4 regions of the Arthrobacter citreus genome follow, and region 1 is predicted to be linked to each of the others. Evidence: riboswitches for the same ligand, from Rfam matches in the RefSeq annotation. Region 1 holds a riboswitch; each other region holds the start of a gene.
The links. A riboswitch is a leader RNA that binds a small molecule or an ion and turns the genes downstream of it on or off. The one in region 1 is predicted to bind S-adenosylmethionine.
Positions count from the first base shown of each region.

Region 1 (6,937 bases):
GAGGTTGCTGCGTTCGAGCACCACGGTCTGCGCCACGGCCGGGTCCAGGCCGGCGACGTCGGCCAGGATCCGCGCGGTTTCGTCCGGGTTTTCCGCGGCCCAGGCCCGGGCCTTCTCGTAGGCGTTGACCACGGCCTGGGCCTGCTCGGGATCCGCTTCAAGGAAGTCCTCGTTGGCGGCCAGGATGCCGTAGGTGTTGAAGTCCAAATTCCGGTAGATCAGCTTGGCTCCGCTTTGTTCCGCGCCGGCCATGATCGGATCCAGGCCGGCCCACGCGTCCACGGACCCGTTTTCCAGTGCCGTCCGCCCGTCAGCGTGTTGCAGCTGCTCCACGGTGACGTCCGAGAGGCTCAGCCCGGCCTCATCCAGTGCCTGCACCAGGAAGAAGTAGGGGTCCGTGCCCTTCGTGGCTGCCACGGACTTGCCCTTGAGGTCCGCCACGGAGGTGATCTCCGAATCCGCGCCAACCACCAGCGCGGACCACTCCGGCTGGGAGAAGACGTCGATGGCCTTGATCGGGGAGCCGTTGGCACGGTTGAGCAGGGCTGCGGACCCGGCCGTTGACCCGATGTCCACGGCGCCGGACCGCAGGTTTTCGTTCGCCTTGTTGGAACCGGCCGACTGCACCCATTCCACGGTGACGCCGTCCTCGGCGAGGGTCTCCTCCAGCCAGCCCTGGTCCTTGATGATCAGGCTGAGCGGGTTGTAGGTCGCGAAGTCCAGGGTGAGGGTTCCGCCGTCGGCGGCGCCGGCGTTCGCGGCGGATTCACTGTCCTCGCCGGCCACGCAGCCGGTCAGCAGCAGGGAGGCGGCGGCCGCAGCTGCGGCGAGGGCCTTGAGCGGGGAGGGAACCGAGGTGGTGAAGGAACGGCTGTTCATGGGGATTTCTTTCTGGTGGAGGAGAGGGGCCGTGCGGCAAACGGCACGGAAGGGGTGGGGAAGCGTCAAGGGAACGCAACCGGAGGCGCTGTTGGGAAAGAGCTGCCGGGAAGCCGGCGGTGCCGCTGTTAGTGGCGGTCGACGCCGAGGCGGGCCAGGAGCTCGCCGCGCATTCGGGCCAGCTCGGCCGAGGAACGGTCGCGGGGCCGGGCGCCGGGGACGGTGATGACGTCAGTGATGGTGGCTCCGTGTTTCCCGGGCTCTTTGCCGAGAATGATGATGCGGTCCGCCAGCTGGAGGGCCTCGTCCACGTCGTGCGTGACCAGCAGCACGGTGGTGGGGGTGGCCCGGTGCACCGAGAGCAGCAGGTCCTGCATCTTGAGCCGGGTGAGGGCGTCCAGGGCACCGAAGGGCTCATCGAGCAGCAGCACTCCGGGGGTTCGTGCCAGGGCGCGGGCAAGGGACGCACGCTGGGCCATGCCGCCGGAAACGGCGCGCGGGCGGTGTTTGGCGAAGGCCGTCAGTTCCACCAGTTCCAGCAGCTCGGCCACTTTGGCCTTGCCGTGCTTGGCGCTCATGCTCTTGGGCAGGCCCATGGCAATGTTGGCCTGCAGGGTCTGCCACGGCAGCAGCCTCGGTTCCTGGAAGGCGACGGCGCAGCGGTCGTCAATCCCGCGGACAGCAGTGCCGTTGATCAGGACTTCCCCGGTGCTGGCGGCGTCCAGCCCTGCTGCGGCGCGCAGCAGCGTGGACTTTCCGCAGCCGCTGGACCCCAGAATGGCCAGGACCTCGCCGGGGCGGACCTCGAAGCTGATGTCACGCAGCACATGGTGTGCCGCCGGACCGGAGCCAAAGCTGCGGCCCAGCTCGGAAAACGTGACGGGAAGGGCGGAGCCGGCCGGCGCAGCGGGCGGCGCGGCGGCAGGGGACTTTGAAGCCAAGGCGGTCATGTTAACTCTCCATCGGTCCTGGCAGTAGCACCCTACGGAAAACGCCTTGGGCCGGTTACGGCCTCCTGCGGTGTTGTCCTCGATATTGCCGTTCCTCAAGGAGGAGGTACGGCAACCAGGGTTGCTGCGGCTTCACTGATCCAGGTCTCTCAGCCGCTCGGGATGGTCAAGTGCTACTAAACGCGCCATTCGTGAAACGGGCAAGTCCTCCGCGTAATATTTCGCGCCGCTGGTCGTGGGCGGCAGGCAACCGGAGTTGCGTTGTTTTCCGGATTTGCGGTCGGGCGTTGACCCTGTGGAGGAGTGGATCCTAGGCTCCAGGGAAACGGTGCGGCGGGAGCCTGCCGTCGTCCACGCAGGGAGGCAGTCATGGCCGCGTCAGCGTCAGCGTCGGGAAAGGTGCAGTCTGCGGACGGCACGCCTATTGCCTGGGAACGCCGGGGATCCGGGCCGCCGCTGGTCATCGTTGATCCGGTTCTGATGGATCGCCGGACCTCCGTAGCCGCAGGCCTGGCGGAGCTGCTGGCTCCAACCCGGACGGTCTACACGTATGACCGGCGGGGTAAAGGCGAAAGCGGTGACAGTGCGGACTACGAGCCGGGCCGGGAAGTTGAAGACCTCCTGGCCGTCATCGAAGCGGCCGGCGGCGAGGCGGACCTGTATGGGTTTTCATCCGGGGCGGTGCTGGCGCTTATGACCGCAGCGGATTCCCCCGCCGTAACCGGTGTGGTGGCCCTGGAACCTCCGTTGTCTGGCCGCGTGGAGGACACCCCGGACATCCGCGGCCAGCTGCAGGACCTGGTGAATGCGGGGGAACGCGCCGAGGCCGTGCGGCTGTTCCAGCGCTCCATTGGTGTTCCGGAGGAAATGGTTCAGGCGTCGGACGTGGAGGTGTTTGCTCCGGCTGCCCACACGATTGCCTATGACCTGACCCTGAATGCGGAGGCGGACCCGGGCAGCCTGGGCGGCATCCGGGTCCCGGTTCTGGTGCTGGTCAGCGGCGGAAGTGACCCGCGGCTGCACGAATGGGCGCGGGAAACCGCTGAAGCGCTGGCCGATGCCCGGCTGCAGGTGCTCGAGGGCGGGTGGCACGGAGTTCAGGACCAGGTGCTGGCTGAAGCCATTAACGGGTTTTTGGCCTAGCGTCCGGCGGGTTCATATTTGGTCATCGACTTCCCTGCGCTCCGCAGCTGTGCTGATACTGGAGCCGAAGGATCATGAGTCCCAACGCGAAGCTCTGGCTGGTTGGGCGGCAACCCTCTTCTCCGTAGCGGGGTGCCCCAGATGAGGATCCGGCCGTACCGCGCCCGCGGACGGCAAGTACGGCGCTCCCCTGGTGCGTCCCGTTGCGAAAGGTGCACCCATATGTCCGAACAGGACACCCCCTTGACCACAGAGACCGGCCGGCGGCAGATCCGCTTCAACGCTTTTGACATGAACTGCGTGGGCCACCAGTCTCCGGGACTGTGGCGCCATCCGGAGGACCGGTCCTCGGACTACACCGATCTGCGCTACTGGGCCCATTTGGCGAAAACCTGCGAGAAGGGCCTGTTTGACGGCATTTTCCTGGCCGATGTCCTGGGCACGTATGACGTGTACGGCAGTTCCAACGAGGCCACGCTGCGGCAGGGCACCCAGGTTCCGGTGAATGATCCGCTGCTGTTGGTGTCCGCGATGGCCCTGGTCACCGAACACCTCGGTTTTGGTGTCACAGCGGGCACCGCGTATGAGCATCCGTATCCGTTTGCGCGCAGGCTCTCCACGCTGGACCATCTCACCAACGGACGCGTGGGCTGGAACGTCGTCACCGGCTACCTGCCCTCCGCCGCGCGGAACCTTGGCGCTGCAGACCAGCTGGAACACGATGAGCGCTACAACCATGCGGATGAATACCTCGAGGTCATCTACAAACTGCTCGAAGGCTCCTGGGAGGACGGCGCCGTCGTCCGCAACCGCGAAACCGGCGTTTTCACCGACCCGGCAAAGGTCCACGACATCAACCACGAGGGCAAATACTTCACCGTCCCCGGCATCCACATCAGCGAGCCGTCGCCGCAGCGCACCCCGGTGATCTACCAGGCCGGTGCCTCGCCGCGCGGTGTGGCTTTCGCCGCCGAAAATGCGGAGGCGGTTTTTGTCGGAGCGCCCACCAAGGAAAAGCTCAAGGCCACGGTCACCAGGATCCGCGACGCCGCCGAGGCCGCGGGCCGGGACCGGCACTCCATCCGCATTTACACGCTGATGACGGTCATTACCGCCGCCACCGCCGAGGAAGCCGCCGCCAAACACGAGGACTACCAGCAGTACGCCAGCCACGAGGGCGCGCTGGCACTGATGTCCGGGTGGATGGGCGTGGACCTGTCCACCTACAACCTCGACGAACCGCTGGGCAACGTGAAATCCAACGCCATCCAGTCAGCGGCCGGCAACTTCCAGAAACCGAAGGACGACGGCGAACCCTGGACGGTGCGCGACATCGCCGATTCCGTGGGCATCGGTGGATTGGGGCCGCGGATGGTCGGCTCAGGCGCGGAAATCGCCGAGGAAATGATCCGCTGGGTGGAGGAAACCGACGTCGACGGTTTCAACCTGGCCTATGCGGTCACACCGGGCACGTTTGAGGACATCGTCGAGTTTGTGGTGCCCGAACTGCAGCAGCGCGGCGCGTACCGGACCGAGTACACGCCCGGAACCCTCCGCGAGAAACTCTTCGGCCGGGGGGACAAGCTGCCGGCGGAGCACCGCGGCGCCTCGTACCGGCTGAGCCCCGCAGTGCGTTGACCTCACCAACCCTGTTCCCTGGCAGTACGCCGGCGCGGGTCCGGATTACGGGCCGGAGCGTTGACCCTCCCGTGGCCCGCTCCTAGTTTGGAAAGGTGGCGCACATCCGGCGCCTCTTCCCCATGTGAGCAGGAGCCTGCCATGGAACACCCGCCCAGCGCCTCCGGAACCGCTCTCTCCGCCGACGGAACCCGCATCGCCTGGTCCCGGCAGGGATCCGGTCCGCCGCTTGTGATTGTCGACCCGCTCATGGCTGACCGGAGCAGCTCCAGCACTCAGGTCCTGGCCGACCTGCTGTCGGAGAACCACACCGTGTACACCTATGACCGGAGGGGCACCGGCGAGAGCGGGACGGGCGAGGAGTACACGGAGGAGTCCGACGTCGATGACCTGCTGGCCGTGGTGCAGGTGGCCGGTGGTTCCGCCAGCCTGTACGGGTTTGGCTCCGGCGCCTTCCTCGCGCTGCGCGCAGCAGAGGAGTCAGCGGTCATCACCCGGGTGGTGGCGCTGGAACCAGCATTGGCCCTGAACGAGGGCGAGGACGAACTGCTGCTCCTGCAGACGGAACTGGAGGGGCTGGGCGGCGTCTCCGTTCCGGTTCTGGTTCTGGCCGGCAGCACCAGCGGCGACGAAACACAGGACCTGGCCCGCCGTGCCGCGGCAGCCCTGGACGAGGGTGAGTTTCAGCTGCTGGAGGGCGACGCGAGCAGTGTCCCCGACGCGGCGCTCGCTGATGCCATCGGCTCCTTCCTGAGCTGAGGCCGTGGGGCGCCAACCGGTGGAGCTTAGCCGGCACTCTCCAGTCGGGCCGTGATTCGGGCCAAGGCAAGCTGCTGGGCGGAATTGAGTGCGCTGTGCCGGTACTCGTCGAAAACTGCCGCAACAGCCGATTCATCCGCAAAGAGGGGCGTTTCCGAACCTGCCAGCGCCGCCTTGACCGGCCCGGCGACGGTTTCCATAAATCCGGCAACCAGGCGCTCCAGGTCTTCGGCGGGGGTCTCCGGCGTGAGTGCGGCGAAGCCCGCGTAAAACTGCAGCACCTGTTCGGCCAGGTCCGGGGAGCTCATTTTCTTGTACACCTGCGTGAGCCCGTCAAGACCCTCCTCGCCGGCAAGATGTGCGAGGAGCACCGCCTGCTCGCGGTCCATCCGGCGTACTGACGGCGGCGCCGAGGCGGCAAAAGAATCGACAATAAGGGCCAGCTCCGGCGGCAGATCCAGTGCCTGTGCCGTCCGCAGGCCGCTGATCAGGCGTTTCTGCTGCTGCAACCGTGCCAGCTCCGCGTCGATGCCTTCCTCCAGTTCATCAAGGAGCGCGGCCGGACCTGCCCCGCCGCGGTGTACGCCGTCATCGTCCAACAGCTCCCCCATTGCATCCAGCGGAATTCCGATGGCGGCCAGGCGCTTAATGCGCAGGAGGCGGATCAGATCCCTGGCGTCGTAGCTGCGGTAACCGTTGTACCCGCGCTCCGGTTCGGGCAGCACGCCAAGCTGGTGATAATGCCGCAAAGCCCGCACCGTCACTCCGGCCAGCGCAGCCAGCTCACTGCTTTTCATGGGCAACCGTCCTCTCCGGGTCCATTGTGCCGGGTGTTGCCAGGTGTGGGCTTCCCGCCCCTGCCGTGGCAGTCGCGGGAAGTCGCAGGGAAGGCGATGTCAGTGCCCAAACCGCCGCCAGCGTCCACGCAGCGGCAACCGTGATGCCTGCCGCTGCCAGCCCGTGCCGTTCGGCGATCACGGCGGCCGCGAGCATCCCCAGTGGCGCCGCAAGAAGGGCCAGGGAGTTTTGGGTTCCCATAATCCGTCCCAGCATCTCTTCCGGAATGCGTTCAACCATCAGGGTTCCCGTTCCACATCCCAGCAGCCCGGAGGCCAAGCCCAGGATCACGGCTCCGGCCATCAGAACCCACGACGGCGGGAGGGCGCCCAGGATGGCCAGGCCGGCCGCCGTCCCGGCAAGGCCTGCCGTCAGCCAGCGGCGCCGGCCGGCCCCGGAACACCAGCCGGCGTAGAGGATGCCGCCCGCCAAAGTGCCGGCTGCCAGCGCGGTGAGGGTGAAGCCCAGCTGCCCGGGGTTGTTTCCCAGCGAAAAATGGGCGGGCAGGATGATGCCCTGCAGGGCAACCAGGGAAGCCACCATCGCCAGGGTCAGGAAGGTGGCGGCGCGCAGGGTTTTGTCGCCCCGGAACAAGGTGGCCCAGCCCTGCCGCAGCTGGTTCCCTGCGGAGGCGCCTGCCGGAGCGGAATCTTCAATGGATTCCGGGTCAGCTTCCCGGGCAGCGTCCGGGGCGGCAGCATGAACACCGGTGCTGCGCGGCATCAGCAGCG
Region 1 is NZ_CP151657.1:3,218,312-3,225,248, reverse strand. It holds gene AAE021_RS14845 (aliphatic sulfonate ABC transporter substrate-binding protein) at 1-879, opposite strand, end outside; gene AAE021_RS14840 (ABC transporter ATP-binding protein) at 1,008-1,829, opposite strand; gene AAE021_RS14835 (alpha/beta hydrolase) at 2,199-2,972, shown strand; SAM riboswitch class IV at 3,043-3,158, shown strand; gene AAE021_RS14830 (LLM class flavin-dependent oxidoreductase) at 3,195-4,610, shown strand; gene AAE021_RS14825 (alpha/beta fold hydrolase) at 4,752-5,369, shown strand; gene AAE021_RS14820 (MerR family transcriptional regulator) at 5,396-6,166, opposite strand; gene AAE021_RS14815 (MFS transporter) at 6,153-6,937, opposite strand, start outside.

Region 2 (6,937 bases), 640 kb from region 1:
CCCAGGAAGCCCAGCGAGGAGACCACGAGGATGGCGGCGCCAAGATCCACGGCGACGAGGGACAGCACCGGTCCGGCGGCGTTGGGCAGCAGGTGCCGGCGCAGGACGGTCCAGTAGGTGCCGCCGGTGAGGAAGGCCGCCTCCACAAATTCCAGGTTCCGCACCCGCAGCACTTCGGCCCGGACCACCCGGGCAAAGGACGCGATGGCGGCGATGCCCACTCCGAGGCCCAGGGACACCGGACCCGGTGCGGACGCGGTGACGATGATCAGCGCGATCAGGAAACCGGGGACCGCGAGCAGGACATCCACCAGGCGCATGGTGACCGCATCGGCGGCGCGTCCGCCGGTGGCGGCCAGAACCCCGATGAGGGTTCCGGCCACGAGCCCGATCAGCACGGCCAGTCCGGCGGTCAGGAACGTCTGCGACGTGCCGTGCACCACGCGGGCAAACACATCCCGGCCCAGGTGATCGGTGCCGAACCAGTGCTCGGCGGTGGGGGCCTGGAATTTCTCCTGCGGAATCCCGCTGATCGGATCCTGTCCGGTGAAGAGGCCGGGAAAAAGCGCCCAGGCTGCGATCAGCAGCACCGGCAGCAGAGTCAGGGCCAGGGCGGGGCGGACACCCGGCGGCCGCCGTCGTCGTGCCGGAGCAGCCGGTAAATCCGCCGGTCCGGACGCCAACGCAGCACCGGCGATGGGTGCGGGAGGAAGGAGGGATGTCATGGGGAGTCCTTGCGCTGTAACAGAGTCGGGAAGCGGTGTCAGGAGGCGAGGGCGGGGGCTGAGCCCTGCCGGGCGCCTTTTAGGATGCGCGGATCCAGCAGCGGGTACAGCAGATCCACGAGCAGGTTGACGGCCACAAACACCGTGGCTGTCAGCAGCACCAGGCCTTGGACCAGGGGCACGTCCTGGGTGGTGACCGCCTGCAGGACCACCGAGCCCAGGCCGGCGCGGGCAAACACTGTCTCGGTGATCACCGACCCGGCGAACAGTGTGCCCACGGTGATGCCCAGGATGGACAGGGCAGGCCCGGCAGCGTTCTGCAGCGCATGCCGGCAGAAGATCCATGCCGGGGACGCACCCTTGGCGCGGAGCACATCGATGAACGGCTGCCGGTACACCTGCTCCACGCTTTTGAGCAGCACCTGCGCCATGGGCGCGGAAACATGCACGGCCAGCACCAGCACCGGCACGGCAAGAGAGAGGAAGGACCCGTCGGGGAACAGCGACAGCACCCCCAGCCGGATGGACAGCAGCTCCAGCAGCACGAGCCCGAGCCAGAACACCGGCACGGCGGAGAACAGCGGCGGCAGATTGGCCAGCGCGCGGCGCAGCACCGGCGACGGCGCCAGAGTGGCCGCTGCCACTACGGCCAGGGCGATGACGACGGCGGCTGCCAGCGCCGAAGCGGCAAGCGCCAGGGTGGAACCGATGGCTCCGCCGATGCGCTCGGTCACCGCTTCGCCCGAGGTCAGGGAGTAGCCGACGTCGCCCTGCAGCAGGGCACCCAGCTGCGACAAATATTGGATCAGCAGCGGCTGGTCATAGCCGTACTGGGCTTTCATGGTGTCGATCGCAGCCTGGTCCACTGCGGAGTCGGAGGTCAGGAAGATGGTGACCGGATCGCTGGGCAGCAGCTGCACCGCCAGGAAAATCAGGGTGTAGGCGAGCCAGACCACCAGCAGGGCCTGCCCGAAGCGGTTCAGGAGATAGCGGGCCATGGTTAGCCGTCCGCTTTCCAGGCGCCCTGGAAGATAGGCGCCGTGCCGGAGGTGAAGTCGATGTGGGTGTTGCGGTGCGCGCCGTACACCTGGACCTCGTCCCAGAGCACCAGGGACAAGGCCTTGTCCACCACGAGTGCCTGCTGTTCCGCGGCCAGGACCTTGTCCCGTTCCGGTCCCGGGGCGGCGGCGCGCTCGGCGGCGAACAGGGCATTCAGTTCCGGGTCCGAGGTGTGCGTCATGGTGTTGTTGGCCGGTTCGAAGATGGGTCCCAGTCCGCCGTAGATGAACTGGCGGGTGCCGAAGAACTCCACCTTTGGGTCGGGCATCGCTGTGGTGAGGAAGGTGTTGTCTCCGGCGCGGTTGTTCAGCTGCACGCCGATCTCCCGCCACTGCTGCTCGACCAGTTCGAAGGCCGGTTTGATCACCACTGAGTTGTTGGAGCTGGTGACGGTGACCTCGAGTTTCTCGCCGTCCTTCTCCCGGATGCCGTCGCTGCCTTCCTTCCAGCCGGCGTCGTCCAGCAGCTGCCGTGCCTTCTCCGGGTTGTAGGCCAGGTCCGCGCTGAGGTCCACGAATCCCGGAGCCTGGTGGTTCAGGACGGACCCGGCCAGGGTGTAGCTGTCGGACAGCACCGTGTCTTTGATGGTCTGCCGGTCGATGCCGACCTGCAGGGCCTGCCGCACGGCCGGATCGGCCAGTTTTCCGCTGCCGGTCCGCACAGCAGCCATGTTTGCGGTGAGGTCCACGCCGTCGGCCGCCAGAACCTGGTTTCCGCTGGAAGCCAGCGCCGCCTCGTCCACCGGCTGCAGGCCGCGCACCAGGTCCACCTGTCCGGACTGTACGGCGCCGGCACGGTGGGCAACCTCGGGCAGGTACTTGATGACCACCTTGTCCAGGTGCGCCTCGCCCGGGTTCTCCGCTCCGTCCGGCGCCCACGCGTAGCCGTCCCGCTTGGCGAGCACGACTTCCTCATCGGGCTTTTCCGATTCGTAGACGAAAGGTCCGGAGCCCGCAATGGACGAGATGGCCGACTGCCCGGCCGCATCCTTCTGCAGCGTGGCCGGTGACACGAGTCCGGCGGTGACGGAGGAGGTGGCGCGCAGGAAGTTGGAGTTCGGGGCGCCCAGCGTGACCAGCACCTGATCCGAGCCGATCACTTCGCTGCTTTGGTAGCCGGCGAAGTCCACGTTCGGCTGGATCTGGGCGGCGGGAACACCCAGGCCGAAGCTGTCCAGGTTTGCTTTCACCGCGGCGGCGTCGAGCGGGGCGCCGTCGCTGAACGTGACGCCGGGGCGGATGGTGAAGGTGAATTCGGTGCTGTCGGCGTTGGCTGAGAAGGCCGAGGCGATCCACGGAACCAGCTCGCCCTTGTCCGGGTCGAAGTAGGTCAGCCGGTCCAGCACCGAGTTGAGCACATTGGACTTCTCGTAAAAACGCGCGGCCTGGGTCTGCCAGTTGTTGATCGGGGTGACCTCCGCGTACACCAGTGTGCCGCCGTCGACCGCTTCACCGGACGCAGCCGGGGAGGTGCCGCCGGCGTTCTGCGTGTTGGCCCCCGATCCGCAGCCGGCCAAAGCCAGCGCACCCACCACCAGCAGCGTTGATATCCGGACTGAGGCGCGGGAGGCAAGGGATGCGCGGTTCGCAAAGGTGCGGGGGAATCGGGCGGAGTCGAGCATGGGATCCTCTCGGGTCGCACCGAGGAACACGGTATTCGAGCACGCCGGAGCCGCCGCTGCACAGTGAGCTGCAGCCATGGCCCAACGGGGAAATGAGTCCATCGGTCCTGGCATGAGCACCGGCCCTCAAAAGGGTGGTTGCTGCGGCGTCAACGAGCCAGGTCTCTCAGCCGCTCTGGATGGTTTGGGTGTCCGTTGGTGAAAAGCGGACAGCACCATGGAAGCGCGGGGGATGGCGGTCCGGCAAGACAATGACGCAGCGTTTCCCTATGCGCCGGGGCATGACGTTTTACTTCGGAAATGTGTCGAGCACGGCGTCATAAACGTCAGCGGCTCGGCCGTGACGGTGCCCTTCCCAACCCCGGGCGGCCGGGCTTGGGGCGGCCGGGTTTCGCCACCGGGCGCTCGCCGGGTGAACGGTAACGAACCCGCCGGCGGGCGTCGCTGAGCAGTTTCACGCCGTCGACCATGGTCCCGCGCAGCTCCATGAGGGCGAACTGATAGCGTTCCGGCGCCCGTGAGGATTCCCGCAGGTAGCGGGTGCACGCGGCGGACATTCGCATCAGCACCTCGGTGTTGGCGGAGCCGCTGCGCAGGTGGGACAGCGTTTCGATGATTCTGTCCCTGGCATCCAGCACCGTGGCGCGGCAGCGTTCCTCGTCGCCGGCTCCGTCGATGAGCCGCGGTTCGATCGCGGCCAGCGGGCGCTTCAGGTGCAGGTCCGTGATGAGCGCGTTCAGGGCTGCGTTTTCATCCCGGCGGTCAATGCCGGCCCGGACACTCCAGCCTGCGGCTGCCCCGAGGATCAGTGACGCGACGGCAAAAAGGGAAACGGCCAGCCAGTCCATAAAGAACCTCCGGAAAGAGCGTTCTTTGACGGTACCCGGGAGCGTGAATACCGGGACAGGGCTGCGGCCTGTTCCGGGCCTGCCAACGGGCACTTCCGGCTACTCTCGGAGACATGGCAATCAGGGGGAACACCAAAACACTTAGTCTCACAGTCACGGCAAAGCGGGCACGTGCCCGCGGGGAGCTGCTGGTGCAGGCCCCCGCGGCCGCGCTTCCGCCGGCCGTGGAGCGCGCCGCGGCAGGACTGGACCGGATGACGCTGACCGGTTTATGGCAGGAACGGGCCGAGTTCTCGGCCGGAACCACGTGGAAGTCCTTCGGCCAGGATATTGTGCTCAGTTTTGAACCGGTGGACGCCGGGACCACCCGTGTGGTGGCCACCAGCACCCCGGTGGTCGCCACAACTTTGCTGGACTACGGACAAAGCAAAGCCGATCTGACACAGATTCTGGGCGCGGTGGCGGCTCAGCTCTAGGCGGTGTTCCGGCTGCGGACTGAAACTGTCCGCATCGCCGCTGCTTCCGGCCTTCCTTCTTGCCTAGCGTGGAGTTTCACGGTGGAGGAGAAGCTGATGGCGATGACAATAGAACTGGCCCGCGTGGTGCACAAAGAACGGTTGGCGGAAGCCGAAATACGGCGCAGGCGGGCTGAGGCCAGACGGCAGGCCAGGGAGCGAAGCGCCCCAGCTGATCCGGTCAGCATGCCCAAGGTGGAGTGGCCGGTTTTTTCGCTGAGGATTGGCCGGTTCCAATTGGTGGGTTTCCGGACGGTGCGGTTGTAAAAGGATTTCTTCGGAACTCTTTCCGGCCCCAATCCTGGATGAATTAGCGTTCCATTAATGGTGCACGTTTTTGTCAGAGAATCCTCTGTTACTCTATGGCTGATGCATTCGCATCTATTTCATGAGGGTATTTTCCTGGGGGACCCATGCTTTTTCGACGTACTTTTTCCGGCCCAATTTCAGCCAGCGGCGGGACGTCGGAACGGCGCCAACGGTCTCAAGGGTTGGCGGTCGCCGGCCTGACAGTGGCGGTCCTGGCTGTTACCGGGTGCGGGGCGGAGGACGCGCAGCCAGCCGCAAAGTCCTCCCCGACGCCGTCGGCAACCAGGAGTGCCACGCCCACCCCGACTCCATCGCCAACTTCCACAGTGGTTGCGGGCAAGTCCTGCGTCGGGGCCGGCACAACGGAAACCGTGAGGACCGCTGCGGGCCCCACCCCCACCCCCACGCCGTCGCCGGTGGTGCCAAAGACTGCCTCTGCTTCGGCCTCTGCCACGAGTACGCCGACGCCCACCTCGTCTGGGGTCTCCATCGCTTTCGTCTGCACCGAGGATGATGACGGCGCCCTGGTGTGGATGGACGAGGACAGCTCGAAAACGGTTCTGGCGAATCGTCAGGGGGCTGCAGACCAGAAGGCCGCAGATGAGTTGGCTGTGGCCCAGGCTGTCGAAGCGCAGCGAATTGCCGATGAGAATGCCGCGGCCGCAGCAGCCGCCGTGGAAGCGCAGCGCCTTGCCGATGAGCAGGCCGCGCAGGCGTACATTCCCCCTGCGCCGGTCCCGGCAGCACCCGCGCCTGCGCCCGTTGCGCCTGAGCCCGCCCCGGCCGACGTCTATTACCAGAACTGCGACGCTGTCCGTGCCGCGGGCGCTGCCCCCATATACGCGGGCCAGCCCGGATGGCAGCCGAAATTCGACCGTGACGGAGACGGCGTCGGCTGCGAATAGCAAAAGCGGATTACCGGGCTGCACGGGCGTTCGGACAATGAGGAGCCCCGGAAATACATCTCTTCCGGGGCTCCCGCCGTGCCGGCTGCTTATTCCTCGAACACAATGACCTGGCGGATGGCCTTGCCGTCCGCCAGGAGGTCCAGGGATTCATTGATTTCGCTGAGCTTTATCCGCCCGGAAATGAGTTCATCCACGGGCAGCTTTCCGTCGCGCCACATCTGCGCATAAATCGGGATGTCGCGCGCCGGCACCGCGGAGCCGAGATAGGACCCGATGATGGTCCTGGCCTCGGCGGTCAGCCCCAGCGGGGCGATGCTGGACCGCGCATCAGGTGACGGCAGGCCCACGGTGACGGTGGTGCCGCCAACCGACGTGGCTGAAACCGCTGTTTCAAAGGCCTTCGGATGGCCGGCGGCTTCAATCACCACCGGTGCCTTGATGCCCTTTTCGGCAATCTCCTGGGGAGTGTAGGCCTCGTCGGCACCCAGTTCCTTGGCCCGGATGAGTTTCTCCGGGTTCGCGTCCACGCCGATGACCTTGCCCTTGCCCAGGGAGATGGCCGTCAGCAGCGCCGCCATGCCGACCCCGCCGAGGCCAACCACCATGACCGCCTGCCCGTCCTTGGGCTGGCCGGCATTGATCACCGCTCCGCCGCCGGTGAGCACCGCGCAGCCGAGCACGGCCGCGATCTCCGGCGGAACGTCGTCGCCCACGGGGACCACCGACTGCCGGTTCAGCACCGCATGGCTGGCGAAGCCGGAGACCCCCACATGGTGGAACACGTCCTTGCCGTCCCGGTGCAGCCGGAACTGCTCGCCCACCAGATAGCCCGCATTATTGGCAATGCTGCCGGGGGTGCAGGGTAGCTTTCCATCCGTGCGGCAGTTCTCGCACTCGCCGCAGAGGGGCAGGAAAACAGTTGTTACCTGCTGGCCAATTTCCAGGTCGGTGA
Region 2 is NZ_CP151657.1:2,579,105-2,586,041, reverse strand. It holds gene AAE021_RS11950 (ABC transporter permease) at 1-725, opposite strand, end outside; gene AAE021_RS11945 (ABC transporter permease) at 764-1,723, opposite strand; gene AAE021_RS11940 (ABC transporter substrate-binding protein) at 1,726-3,405, opposite strand; SAM riboswitch class I at 3,501-3,591, opposite strand; gene AAE021_RS11935 (hypothetical protein) at 3,732-4,253, opposite strand; gene AAE021_RS11930 (hypothetical protein) at 4,367-4,729, shown strand; gene AAE021_RS11925 (hypothetical protein) at 5,253-5,567, opposite strand; gene AAE021_RS11920 (excalibur calcium-binding domain-containing protein) at 5,611-5,982, shown strand; gene AAE021_RS11915 (alcohol dehydrogenase catalytic domain-containing protein) at 6,072-6,937, opposite strand, start outside.
Region 2: another riboswitch for S-adenosylmethionine. It lies ahead of AAE021_RS11940 (ABC transporter substrate-binding protein); the one in region 1 lies ahead of AAE021_RS14830 (LLM class flavin-dependent oxidoreductase).

Region 3 (6,937 bases), 1.8 Mb from region 1:
ACTCCCCGTATGAGCCTGATCCGGCTGCAGGACGTCAACGTTGGCTACGACAAAACCCAGATCCTGCGCGAGGCTTTCTTCCGCCTTGAGCCGAAGGACCGGGTTGGCCTCATTGGCAAGAACGGTTCAGGCAAGTCCACGCTGCTGAAGCTGATCCTGGAACAGATAGAGCCGGACTCCGGCACCGTTTCCGTGGACCAGGGACTGAAGATCGGTTACTTTTCGCAGTTCTCGGAGCTGAACGGTGAGTCCACCATCACCGAAGTGCTGGATGCCCTGTTCGTGGAAATCAAGGCCGTTGAAGCGGAGCTTGCCGCCATCGACGAGACTCTCGGAACCGACCCCGCCCCCAAGGTCATGGATAAGCTCATTGGCCGCCAGGCTGAACTGTTCGAGGCCATGGACCGCCTCGACGGATGGGACTATCCGCGCCGGATCGACGCCGCGCTGACCACTCTGGGGTTCAGCGACGCACACCGCACCTGCCCCATCGATGCCCTCTCCGGCGGCTGGCGCAACCGTGCGGCCCTGGCGAAAATCCTGCTCGAGGCACCGGATGTGCTGCTCCTGGATGAGCCCACCAACTATCTCGACGTTGCCGGCGTCGAGTGGCTGGAAGGCTGGTTCCGCGACTTCCGGGGCGCCGCCGTCATCGTCTCCCACGACCGGAAGTTCCTGGACGCCGTGGTCACCCGGATCATCGAGGTGGAGAACTACCACCTGCATGAATACCCCGGGAACTTTGCCGAATACGTGATCCAGAAGCAGTTCCGGCTCAAGGCGCTGGAGTCCCAGTTTGTGCATGAGTCCGAGCTGCTGGCCTTTGAGGCCGAGGGCATCTCGGACCGGCGTGAAGCCGCCAAGGCCGGCAGCGGAGCACTGGACGGCAAGCTCGCCAAGATCAAGAAGGCCCGTGCCCCGCGGCCCGTGGACCAGATCATCACCGAGATCTACGGCGGACTGCATGTGAAGGACAACCTGTGCCGGGTGGAGTCCCTGGAAAAGTCCTACGGGGACAAGACCCTGTTCAGCGGACTGAGCTTCGAGATCCGGCGCGGCGACCGCCTGGTGGTGCTCGGCTCCAACGGCAGCGGAAAAACCACACTGCTGCGGGTTCTGACCGGTGAGGAGAAGGCCGACGCCGGCAAGGTCGCCTGGGCGAACGGGGCCAGGATGGTCTCCTACAACCAGGTCCTGGCAGAGCTCGACGACGCCGACACCGTCACCCATGCGGTCAACGCCATGCCGAATTCCCTGGCCCTGACCGCCACTAAGAAATCGGTCAACCGGTTCCTGACCATGTTCCAGTTCTCCGAAGCGGACCTGAAGCAGAAGATCGGCAACCTGTCCGGCGGGCAGAAAGCGCGTGTGGCGATGGCCCAGTGCCTGCTCTCCGGCGCCTCGGTGCTGCTCCTCGATGAGCCCACCAATCACTTGGACCTCTCCAGCACGCAGGTGATGGAACGGGCGCTGCTGCATTTCCCCGGTGCCGTGGTGGTGGTCAGCCACGACCGGTTCTTCACCGACAAGATCGCCAACCGGCACCTGGTGTTTGGCGCAGACGGCGCCGCTCCCGGTGAGATCGACCTCAGGGTCGCGTAATACACCCGCCGGTCCGGCTGCAGTAGGCCCGGACCGGCGGCGTGCCGGCTCCGTTTTACCCCGTCCGGCGCCTTACGCAGTGTTACCTGCGTGTGCCGTCATATGGCCGCAACAGCGTCATATGACGGGGACTTACCCCACACGACGTCCTCTGCGCACAAACCTTCCTCCTGCCCTAGCATGGAGTCAGCAATCAAGAGTTCCAGCCATCGGCCCTGGCCGGCTGGACAGCAACCCTCTCGTCGTAGCGGGGTGCTCCAGGTGATGATTCGGCCGGCGGGCACCTGCCCGGCCCGGCAAGTACGGCGTCTCCGCTGCCCCGGCAGCGCCCCCGGGGCGCCATGACCCGTAGAGGCACGCCCGATGAATCGATGTCCCCGCTCCACCAGCTAGGTTTCGAACCAAGCCGTTAGGCTTCCCCTGCCCGGCTTCCCCTGCCCGGCTGCGATGTGCCCGGCCGCGATGCCCGGCCGCACACCTTCGCCACCGCCGTGCTTTTCCCTGCCCTGCGCTTTTCCCTGCCTGCGCCTTCCCCTACCCGTGCTTTGCCCTGCCCACGGGCCACCCGTCTCTGCCGGCCGGAATCTGCTTTCGGCCCCTCCCTCGAGAAAGTAGCGCCATGAAACTCACCCGCAAACATCCGGTGCCCGTCCGCGCTGTACCCCTGCTGATCCTGTCCGTGCTGACCGCGGTCCTCGCATCCGGCTGCAGCCAACCGGGCAACGCCTCCGAATCCAGCGACAAGCACGGTGGCGAGGTGGTCTACCTCGACGCCGAACTCTCCTCCAACACGCAGCTCCAGAGCAGCGGCACCTGGCAGGACAGCGCCTACATCCAGAACATCACGGACCGGTTGATCTACCGGGACCCCGAAACACTGGAGCTGAAACCGTGGATCGCCGAGGAATGGACCGTCAGCGATGACGGACTCACTTACACGTTCGTGATCCGGGAGGGCGTTACCTTCAGTAACGGCCAGGTCCTGGACGCCCAGGCGGTCAAGCGCAATCTGGACTGGCAGGCCGCGGGGGACAGCGAAAAGGGCATCCCGGCCAATAACTGGTTCCCCAAAGTGTCGGCGGTAACGGCCGACGACGCGTCCCGGACCGTTACGGTGCAGCTTACGGCCCCGCACGCCCCCTTCCTTAACGTGCTGTCATTCTGGCGGACCAGCCTGGTCGCTGATGAAACGATCAACGCACCGATTGAAGCCCAGTCCCAGTTGACCGGCATCATCGGCAGCGGCCCCTTCACTGTGGAATCCGAAAAGTACGGCGAGGAAATCGTCTTGGCCCGGCGGGACGGATATGCATGGGCCCCGCCCGGCCTGGAGAACCAGGGCGAGGCATATCTGGACCGCATCACCATCATTCCGGTGACCGAAGACAGCGTGCGGCTTGGCTCGCTGCGTGCCGGCGAGGCGGACCTGATCCGTTACATCCAGCCGAGCGAGGAGAAGACCCTGACCGCGGCCGGACTCGAAGTGGTCAGTGTTCAGGGCGTGGGCAACTCCAACGTCTGGGATCTGCGGCAGTCCGCGCCGTTCCTGGATGATGTGCGGGTGCGCCAGGCGCTCCAGCACGGAATCGACCGGGACCAGATCATTTCCGACCTCTATACGGAGAACTGGAACAAGGCCACCAGCATCCTCACTCCCGGGTCCCTGGGGTACAAGGACGAATCGGAAAAGCTGGCGTTTGACCCGGACAAATCCAACCAACTGCTGGACGACGCCGGCTGGACCGGACGGGATGCGGACGGGTTCCGCACCCGCGACGGAGAGAAGCTGCACATCCTCACCTACGTTGACGTTTACGACAGCACGTCCAAACCCCTGTTCCAGCTGATCCAGTGGCAACTCAAGCAATTGGGCGTCAACCTGGAGATTAAGGAAACGGACTACGCCAACTACTCCACCGTGCTGGCCGACCCGGCAGTGGGCGCACGCCGCAACGGCTGGCCGGAAGCGGATCCGATCCGACTCACCGTCAACTATTCCAGCGAGTACCTCAACGCCTTCAACCTGCAGCAGCCCGACGCCGTACTGGACGCCCTGCTGGCCGAGCAGCTGACGGCCACGGACACCGCTGTCCGCAGCGGGATCATCGGCAAAATCCAGGACCACATCATCGATTCCGCATATGCGCTGCCCATTCTCGATGACTCCCAGGTTTTCGCACTGCAGCCCACCCTCCACGGGTTGTCCTTCGGTGCGGAGGCGCGCCCGTCCTTTTACGAGACCTGGACGGAAACCAAATGAGGAACGTGTCCGGCCCCGCTTTCATCGCCGCCCGCATCGGGCAGTCTCTCCTAGTAGTCGCGCTGACCTACGTCTTCGTGTACTTCATCCTCTTCGCTCTGCCGGGCGACCCCATCGGCAGCCGCATCAACAACCCGCTGAACCCCATTCCGGAGGAACAGGCTGCTGCCATTACCGCCTACTACAACCTGGACCGGAGTGCGCTGGAACAGTTTTGGATTTCGGTGACCCGCCTGTTCCAGGGGGACCTGGGCTTCTCGCTCGCCACGGGCAGGCCGGTCGCGGATTTGATCACCCAGGGACTGGGCGAGACGGTGGCACTGGCCGCAGCGGCCCTGGTCCTTGCCCTGGCCCTCTCCCTCCTGATTGCCGCCACCGCCGTTCTGGCGCCATGGAAAGCGGTCCGCCGGCTGGCCGGCGCCTTCCCGGTGCTGTCCCTGTCCACGCCGAGCTTTCTGGCCGGCCTGCTGCTGCTGCAGGTGTTTGCCTATCAGCTCGGCTGGTTCTCCTCCATCCGCGATGAGGGCGCCAAGTCGCTGCTCCTGCCCGCGGTGACGCTGGCGTTCGGTGTCAGCGCACCCATCACCCAGGTGCTCATCCGCGGGCTGCGCAAAGCCTATGGCGATCCTTTCGTCACCGTCCTGCGCGCCAAAGGGGTGCCCGAGAGCCGGATCTTCAGTTCCCACGTTCTGCGCAATGCCTCGATTCCTGCGCTCACCCTGTTTGGGCTTACCGTCGGCGAACTGCTGGCCGGTTCAGTCATTGCCGAGGCCGTGTTCAACCGGTCGGGACTGGGCTTCGTGACGGAGCAGGCCGTCCGGGCCCAGGACGGCCCGGTGGTGCAGGCTGTGGTCATGCTGGTGGCCGTTGTGTTCACCACCATCAATCTCCTCACCGATCTGCTCTATCCGGCCCTTGATCCGCGGATGGCCCGCCGGCGGAACGAGAGACGGCGATCCTCCGGTTTTCCGCCTGCCACTGCGCCGGCAATCGAGCGGCCGTCAACGGCATCGGAGGCTCTGGTCCGATGACTCCGCCACCGACAAAACCGGCTGCCCCGCCGTCAACCCGCAAGGAACGGATCCTCAATAAAGCCCGGACGACGACGCCGGGAGACTGGCTGGCGCTGTGCTTCCTGCTGCTCCTGCTGGCAGCCATAGCGGCTCCGCAGCTGCTGACCCGGTTCGATCCGCTGGAGGCCTCCCAGGGAAACACCCTGCTGGCGCCCACGCCGGCGCATCCTTTTGGCACCGACTACCTCGGCCGTGACCTGCTCGCCCGGGTCATTCACGGAGCCGCCCAAACCATCGGCGCATCCCTCATTGCCGTGGCCATTGGGCTGGGAGCCGGATCGGTGCTGGGACTCGTCGCGGCATACTTCGGGTCCTGGGTGGACACGGTGGTCAGCCGCATTGTCGATGTCCTGCTGTCCATTCCCGGGCTGCTGCTCTCCATGATGGTGGTGGTGGCGCTGGGGTTCGGCACCCTGAATGCCGCGATCGCCGTCGGCATTGCTTCAGTGGCCACTTTTACCCGCCTGATGCGCTCAGAGGTACTGACGGTGCGGAACCTGACCTTCGTGGAGGCCGCCCATCACCTTGGCGCCCGGCCCGCCACGGTGCTGTTCCGGCACGTGCTGCCCAACTCCTACACCGCTGTGCTCTCCATGACGGCCCTGCAATTCGGTTCGGCGATCCTGTGGATCGCCGCCCTCAGCTTCCTGGGCTACGGCACCCCGCCGCCGCATCCCGAATGGGGGCTGCTGGTCTCGGAAGGCCGCGAGTACATTGTTTCATCGCCCTGGCTGACGCTGCTGCCCGGCCTGGTCATTGTCCTAACGGTGCTGTCCATCAGCCGCGTCAGCGCCCTCTTCCGAGACACACGTGAGGTATCCGAATGAACACATCACCGGCACTGGAACTGCGCGGCCTGAGTGTCGCCTACGGACAGGGCTCGTCGGCCGCCAACGTCGTCCACCAAGCGGATCTGCGTCTGGAGCGCGGCCAGACGCTGTCCCTGGTGGGCCAATCCGGCTCCGGTAAGAGCACCCTCGCCCTGGCCGCCGGCGGGCTCCTGCCCGCCAGCGGCCGGATCACCGCCGGCACCGTGCAGGTGGGCGGGGAAGACGTCACGTTTTTCGACCGCAGGCAGTGGCGGCGGCTGCGCGGCACCGGGGTGGGCTACATTCCGCAGGATCCGCTCAGCTCCCTGGACCCCCTGCACACCGTCGGTGCACAGCTGGGGCAGGCACTGCGGCTCCACACCGGCACGCCGGCGGCCTGCATCGCTGCGGAGGCCGCGTCCCTGCTCGCAAAGGTTGGCATCCGCAATCCGGAACAACGGATCCGGTCCTATCCGCATGAGTTGTCCGGCGGCCAGCTGCAGCGTGTGCTCATAGCCATCGCGATTGCCGGCCGGCCGCAGCTGCTGATTGCTGATGAACCTACCTCCGCGCTGGACGTCACCGTGCAGAAAAAGATTCTTGACCTGCTCGGTGAGCTGCAGGCCGACCTCGGCCTGTCAATCCTCTTCATCACGCATGACCTGGCGCTGGCTGCGGACCGCAGCGACACACTGGCAGTCCTGAATCACGGCCGGGTGGTGGAATCCGGTCCCGCCGCCGAGATTTTGGAGCGCCCGCAGGATCCCTACACGCAGGCGCTGTTCGCCGATGCCCCGGCGCTCAGTCCGCACAAATACCGGCCCGGGCTCACCGCCCCCGCGGCAGTGCGGCGGGACTCCGCCGTCGTCGTTCACGGGCTGGTCAAGCGGTACGGTGCCGGCGACGTTTCTCCGCCTGTAGTGGACGGTGTGAGCTTCACGGTCCGTGCCGGATCCACACATGCCCTGGTGGGGGAGTCGGGATCGGGAAAGACCACGGTGGCGCGCGTCCTCGCGGGGTTGGAAAGCTTCAGCGGCGGTTCCGTGACGGTGGGCGGACGGACACTGGATCCGGCGCCCGGAACCGTAAATCCCCACGCCCGGCAGCTGCAACTGGTCTATCAGAACCCGCTGGCGGCGCTGGACCCAAAGTTCAGCATCGGGCAAAGCGTTGAGGAGCCGCTGCGCCTGCAC
Region 3 is NZ_CP151657.1:1,465,146-1,472,082, reverse strand. It holds gene AAE021_RS06720 (ABC-F family ATP-binding cassette domain-containing protein) at 10-1,602, shown strand; SAM riboswitch class IV at 1,794-1,911, shown strand; gene AAE021_RS06715 (ABC transporter substrate-binding protein) at 2,222-3,862, shown strand; gene AAE021_RS06710 (ABC transporter permease) at 3,859-4,893, shown strand; gene AAE021_RS06705 (ABC transporter permease) at 4,890-5,762, shown strand; gene AAE021_RS06700 (ABC transporter ATP-binding protein) at 5,759-6,937, shown strand, end outside.
Region 3: another riboswitch for S-adenosylmethionine. It lies ahead of AAE021_RS06715 (ABC transporter substrate-binding protein); the one in region 1 lies ahead of AAE021_RS14830 (LLM class flavin-dependent oxidoreductase).

Region 4 (6,937 bases), 750 kb from region 1:
CTGCGGGACAAGGTGGCCCGCGGCGAACTCGGCCGCAAATCCGGCAAGGGTTTTTTCGACTGGCAGTGAGCTAGCTGAGCTGGGCGCGCGTGACCGGCTGCTGCAGCTCGGTCACCCAATCCGACTGGTCCTCGGACACCGCCCGCACGTACAGCTCCCGGCAGGGACCAGACGGGGTGAACCCGCGGGCGAAAATCTCAGCGTGCACGGCCTGCCAGCTCTCGGCTATGCGTTCCATGGACCCCAGATGCACACCGCACAGGGCTGTCTCGACGGCCGGCAGCTGGACCGCTTCCACGCCGTCCGGCACTTCTCCGGTATAGGCATATCCGGCGAGGATCCGCAGGCCGTCTTCGCCCGCGTCGTACTGTGCCACCGGAGTGTCCAGCGGCGCACCGGTGGGCCCCAGTGCGGCGGCAACGGCGTCAAAGAGTGGGCCGACGACGCCGGGGACCTCGGGCTGCTCGGACACCACCGCGGTGCGGGCGGCGAGCCGGAGGGCGGGCAGGGACTTCTGGATGACTTCGATCTGTGACATGGCATGTTCCTTTTCAATGAGGTGGAGCCTGCGTTCCACGTCGATGAGCCTGGCGGCAGCTGTCCGCTGTTCCTCCTCCACCTCGGCGCGGCGAATCCGCAGCAGAAGGGCGAGGCGCTCCGCGTTGACACCGGACTCGAGCATGGACGCAGTGTCTTCCAGTCCGAAGCCAAGCTGACGAAGTGCAACAATCCGGTGCAGCCTCTCCAACTGCGACGGATCGTAGGAGCGGTAGCCGCTGAACTCGTCCACGTGGGCGGGAACGAGCAGGCCGGCGGCGTCCCAGTGCCGCAGCATGCGGTGGGTCACCTGGCCGATCTGCGCGAATGCTCCGATGGATAACATGCTTCAGTTCTCCCGTCTGCCACAGTGTCAGGGTCAAGACTGTTCGGAATCAAGCTTGTCAGGCTCAAGTATCGCTGGGCCGGGTTCGGCCTAGGCTGGAAGCATGGATATCTGTGTGGACCGCACCGTGACGTGGGAGGGCGCCGCCAACGCCCGTGACCTCGGGGGCATTGCCCTTGCCGACGGCGCGGCTCTGGCCCCGGGCCGGATCTTCCGGATGGGGCGCTCGGAATGGCTGACTGAGAACGGCTGGCGGCAGGCGCATGACGCCGGCGTCCGCACCGTCGTCGACCTCCGGAACGAACCCGAGATCGGCCGCCGGGACACCGATCCGCGGGTTTCCCCCGAAGCCGTTGCCGGCATCACGTTCCTGAACCGGCCCACGCAGGAGGCGAAGGACCCGGAGTTCACCGCGCTGACCGGTCCCTACATGGACTCTCCACGCTTCTACCGGGAAAACCTGCGGCGCTGGCCGGAGAAGATCTCCGCCGTGATGCGCTCCATCGCTGAGGCCGGCGACGGCGCCGTGGTGATCCACTGCTCCGCCGGCCGGGACCGCACCGGCCTGATCGCGCTGCTGCTGCTGCAGCTGGCCGGTGCGGAACCCGAGGCCATCGCCGACGACTATGAGCAGGCCGTCCGGGGCATCAACGCCTTCCACACCACCCAGGTGCACCCGCGTGAAAAGCCGCTGACGGATGACCAGCTTCGCGAACGGGTGGCCGAAGGCCGGAAGGAACTGCTCCGCGCGCTGGACGGGTTCGACGCGGAGCAGTACCTGCTCTCAGCGGGACTTAGCCCACGGGTGCTGGAGCTGCTTCGACGCCGGATGCTGCCCTAACCCGCTGGCAGGGACGCACTCCCTCCGGCGCTGCCAAGGAGAAAAAAGAGCGCCGGGCAGGGCTGTTGAAGCCGCCCGGAACCAGGAGCGTGGAATAGCGGGCGCACCACTGCGCCGCTCCGCCGGAACCTGCCAGCGCCAGTGCCAGGGCGGCCAGGTCATGGAACCACATCAGCTGCTGCCGGCCGTCGACAACCAGCTGGAGCAGGTCAAGATCGATATCGGCGTAGGCCTGGACATCCACCCAGTCGTCAAACCCCGCCGGACCGCCGGAGCGGCTGGCAGGGGTGTTGTGGCCGGGGATGAAGCTGACGCATGAAGTGTCACTGGAAATGCTCACAGTGTGTTCCTTTACGGTTTGTCCTTGCCCGTGCCGGGTGGCTGCAGGCCGCTTCGTCATCCGAACCACCCGCCGAACAGTGGGGTTGGTGTGAGGCCAGTCGGAGCTTTTAGAGCCGGATCTGATCCGGCCGTTGGCCACCTCTCGTGAAGCTGAGACAACCTTAGCGCACGACGGCGACACTGGGAACCGCCGTCGTCATGCGCTTGGTGCGTGACCCCGCGCACTTCATGCATACGCATAGACTTGGGGTTGGGGGACATTCCGCACGACGAAAGAGGATTGGAATAATGCGCGCAGTTGTTTTTGAAAAGTGGCAGACCTTCCCCGAGATCAAGGACGTGCCCCGGCCTGTGCCGGGTCCCGGAGAAGTACTGCTGAAGGTGGCCGGCGCCGGGGCCTGCCACTCCGATGTTGCTCTCTACAAGGACTTCGCCGAAGGCGCGCCCGGGTCCATTCCGCCGGCGTTCATTCTCGGGCACGAGAACTCCGGCTGGGTGGAGGAACTGGGCGAGGGCGTCACCGGTGTCGAGGTCGGTGCCGCCTACCTGGTCTATGGTCCCGTGGGCTGCGGCCGCTGCAAGGCCTGCTCCCGCGGCCAGGACACCTACTGCGAGAACGCAGCCGAGATGCCGTACCTGGGCATGGGCCTGGGCCGCGACGGAGGCATGGCGGAATACATGGTGGTTCCGGTCCGCAATCTGGTGCCCCTGGGCGACGCAGATCCCGTGGCCGCCGCCCCGCTCTCCGATGCTGCGCTGACTCCGTACCACGCGATCAAGACCGCGCTGCCGCATCTCAACGGCGGCGGTAAGTTCGCTCTCGTGATCGGTTTGGGCGGGCTGGGCCAGATGGCGGTACAGATTCTGAAGGCACTGACCGGTGCCACCGTGATCGCCACCGACATGAAGGAAGAAGCCATGGCCAAAGCCGCAGCCAGCGGTGCCATCGTTGTTCCCGGGGGTGAGGGCCAGATCGAGCGCATCCGGGAAATCACCGGAGGACGCGGAGTGGACGCAGCCTTCGACTTTGTGGGCATTGCGCCCACGGTCGCCACTGCCGCTGGTTCGATGGCCGTGCAGTCCAAACTGACCGTCGTCGGCATTGCGGGCGGCGGCTACGAGTGGAACTTCTTCAAGACCCCGTATGAGTCCACCCTGACCAACACCTACTGGGGCACCATCGAGGACCTGCATGAGGTGGTCGACATGTACCGGGCCGGTCAGATCAAGCCCGATGTGGAGCTGTTCACCATGGACCAGGCACTGGACGCCTACCGGAAGCTGGAATCCGGTCAGCTTGCCGGCCGGGCCGTCGTGGTTCCGCACGGCAAGTAACAACCCGGCAGGGCCGACGGCGGTGCCTCCTTCCGGAGAGGGGGCACCGCCGTCGTCGTCCCGGCCCGCAGCCAGCTCGTCCAATTAGCGCCAGCCGGCTGCCGGAGCAACGTGCTTCATGATGTTCTCCAGCAGCTGCGTGTTGTAGTCCACGCCCAGCTGATTGGGAACGGTGATCAGCACGGTGTCGGCGTCCCGGACCGCGGCGTCGCCGGCGAGCTGTTCGGCGATGACGTCCGGTTCTCCGATGTAGCTCTTGCCGAAACGGGCCAGCCCGCCGTCCAGCGTGCCCACCTGGTCCCGGGTATCGGCCAGGGCGCGGAGCCCGAAGTACCGCCGGTCCTCGTCCGTCACCAGCGGAATGACGCTGCGGCTCACGGAAACCCGCGGCGTGCCCTCGTGTCCTGACTCGGCCCAGGCCGAGCGGTACAGGGCTATCTGCTCTGCCTGCAGCTGGTCAAAGGGAACGCCGGTGTCCTCAGTCAGCAAGGTTGAGCTCATCAGGTTCATGCCCTGCTGCCCCGTCCATTTGGCCGTGGCCCGCGTGCCTGAACCCCACCAGATCCGGTTGCTAAGTGAAGGCGACTGGGGTTCCACCGACAGCGTTCCGGAGGTGCCCGTCATCACCGGATCCGCGGGCGCAAGGCCGGCGCCGGCGATGGCGGCACGGAATACGAGGGTGTGTTTGCGGGCCTCATCGGCGTCGGTGTTCCCGTCGGCCGGAACGTAACCGAAGGCCTCATAGCCGCGCAGGGCAGGTTCAGGGGATCCCCGGCTCAGGCCCAGCTGCAGCCGCCCGCCGCTGATCAGGTCCGCGGCAGCTGCTTCCTCGGCCATGTAGAGGGGATTTTCATACCGCATGTCGATCACCGCGGTGCCCAGTTCCAGAGTGCTGGTCCGGGCCGCCATGGCCGACAGCAGCGGGAACGGAGCCGCGAACTGGGGAGCGAAATGGTGCACCCGGAGATACGCTCCGTTGACTCCGAGGTCCTCCGCAGCCACCGCCAGGTCGATGGTCTGCAGCAGCGCGTCACGGGCAGTGCGGACAAAGGATCCCTGCACATCCCGGTAATGTCCAAAGGACAGGAAACCGATGTTCTTCATGTTCAGGCACAGCGCCGGTTCCCGAAGAGATATTCCCCAAAAAAGCATCCCGGATCCGGCACCGGCTGGATACGCGGCGAAGGAAGGCGGAAACAGCATGCACCTGACCATGGTCCCCGGCATTGGCGGTTCCAATGACGCACACTGGCAAAGCCTGTGGCAGGCCGGTGCGGCGGAAATGTCCCGGATTTCGCCGTCGTCCTGGGATGACCCGAACCTGGAAAATTGGCTGGACGCGCTCGACGACGCCGCCGGCCGCCGCGCCGGCGACACCATCCTGGTGGCCCACAGCCTGGGCTGCCTGGCCTCGGCTGAATGGCTGCTGCGCAATCCCGGCGGTGCCCGCGGCGTACTGCTGGTTGCGCCGCCGGACCCGGCCGAACCGGCATTTCCCGACACCGCCGGTTCCTTCCGGGATCCGAGGCTTCAGCCGCTCCCCGTGCCCGGACTCCTGGTGGCCAGCGAAAATGATCCGTACTGCACCCTGCCGGGAGCGCGGCTGCTGGCCGGAGCGTGGGGTGTTCCACTGGTCGACGCCGGCGCACTGGCGCACATCAACGATGAGAGCGGCGTGGGGGACTGGCAGCAGGGACGGAACTTGCTGACCGCGTTTGCCGCCGGGCTGGGCGCAACCGTGTTTCCCGGGTAAGAATGGGCGCATGAGACTTCCGGTCCTGCCGCCCGTGGCCCCCATGCTGGCCAAAGCCGTCAATTCCCTGCCTGAGGGCGAGTATTCCTACGAGCCCAAATGGGACGGTTTCCGTTCCATCATCTTCCGGGACGGGGATGAGCTGGAGATCGGCAGCCGCAACGAAAAACCGATGACCCGCTACTTTCCCGAGCTCGTTCAGTCGCTCAAGGACAACCTGCCCGAGCGCTGCGTGGTGGACGGCGAGATTATCCTGATCAGTGCTTCCGGCGAACGGTTGGACTTCGAAGTGCTGCAGCAGCGCATCCATCCCGCGGCCAGCCGGGTGAAGCTGCTCGCGGAGCAGACTCCGGCGGCCTTCGCGGCTTTTGACCTGCTGGCCCTCGGTGACGACAGCTACCTGGACCGGCCGTATGCGGAACGCCGCGCAGCGCTGGCAGAAGCTCTGGCCGGAGCGCAGGCGCCGGTATACCTCACCGCCGCCACCACCGATCCGGCAACCGCGCAGCGCTGGTTCGGCGAATTCGAGGGTGCCGGTCTGGACGGAATTGTGGCCAAGCCGCTCGGGGATATCTATCAGCCGGGCAAGCGGACCATGGCGAAGTACAAGCATGAGCGGACCGCGGACTGCGTGCTGGCCGGCTACCGGGTGCACAAGAGCGGGCCCGACGCCGTGGGCTCGCTCCTGCTGGGTATTTACAACGACGACGGCGACCTCACCAACGTGGGCGTAGCCGGCGCCTTCAGCATGGCACGGCGGCGGGAACTGTTCACCGAACTGCAGCCGCTCATCTCAGACTCCGCGGACCACCCGTGGACGGCGGACAAGCAGGACGCCGGCACACGCACTCCGCGCAATTCCGAGGGCAGCCGCTGGAGCGGAGACAAGGACCTGTCCTTTGTGCCGCTGCGTCCCGAGCGGGTGGTGGAGGTCAAGTACGACCACATGGAAGGTGAGCGGTTCCGGCACACCGCCCAGTTCCTGCGCTGGCGGCCGGACCGGACACCTGAGTCCTGCACCTATGACCAGCTGGAGGAGCCGGTGAAGTTTGACCTGGCCGAGGTGCTGACCGTTCGGGCCGGGGCGTAGCCACTCCCGTCGGGACGAAGTCAACCGTCCCGGGCCGAAGCCGTCCCGTGCCGGGGAAGCTGCGATCAGTCAGCCGCGATCAGTCAGCCACGTCCCCGGCAGCCGCCGTCCCCCTTGCCGTTCCGATTCAGGAAGTCCACGGCTTCCACGATGGCCGGCAGATATCCCTCGCAGTAGCCGGCAGCGGTGGGATGCAGGCCAAACTGCACGTCCGGGGGGAGGATCCAGGATTCCGCGGATCCAATGCCGTGGCCGGCAAACACCTCAGTGACGTCCACAAACGTGCCGTCGCCAACCTGCTGCGCCACAACTGCGTTAAGGGCGTCGGTTCCGGCGTTAAACAGGTTCTGCGCTTCAATGCTGAGGGCTCCGGGGGTGGTGCCATCAAACAGGTGCGGATATCCGGCCACCACGAGTTCGGCCCGGGGTGCGGCCTCGCGAATCGCGGCGAAGCTGGCCTGAAGCTGGGGCACGACGGCGGTCTCGGCAAAGTTTTGGGCCGCTGCAAGAGCCGGGGCGCAGGTTTCCGGAAGCACATCTCCCAAACAGGCAGCCACTACGGACCCGAACTGCACGTCGTTGCCGCTGATCGTGACGGTGACCAAATCGGTTTGACGGTTCAGGAGATCGGCAGAGACAGCGGCGGAGATTTGCTCGGGCAGGTCCACGGGGCCGGCAGGGGGAGCAGGTTCG
Region 4 is NZ_CP151657.1:86,604-93,540, forward strand. It holds gene AAE021_RS00385 (3-hydroxyacyl-CoA dehydrogenase family protein) at 1-69, shown strand, start outside; gene AAE021_RS00390 (MerR family transcriptional regulator) at 71-883, opposite strand; gene AAE021_RS00395 (tyrosine-protein phosphatase) at 987-1,724, shown strand; gene AAE021_RS00400 (hypothetical protein) at 1,678-2,064, opposite strand; SAM riboswitch class IV at 2,080-2,216, opposite strand; gene AAE021_RS00405 (NAD(P)-dependent alcohol dehydrogenase) at 2,355-3,401, shown strand; gene AAE021_RS00410 (LLM class flavin-dependent oxidoreductase) at 3,486-4,505, opposite strand; gene AAE021_RS00415 (RBBP9/YdeN family alpha/beta hydrolase) at 4,603-5,154, shown strand; gene AAE021_RS00420 (ATP-dependent DNA ligase) at 5,165-6,244, shown strand; gene AAE021_RS00425 (SGNH/GDSL hydrolase family protein) at 6,328-6,937, opposite strand, start outside.
Region 4: another riboswitch for S-adenosylmethionine. It lies ahead of AAE021_RS00400 (hypothetical protein); the one in region 1 lies ahead of AAE021_RS14830 (LLM class flavin-dependent oxidoreductase).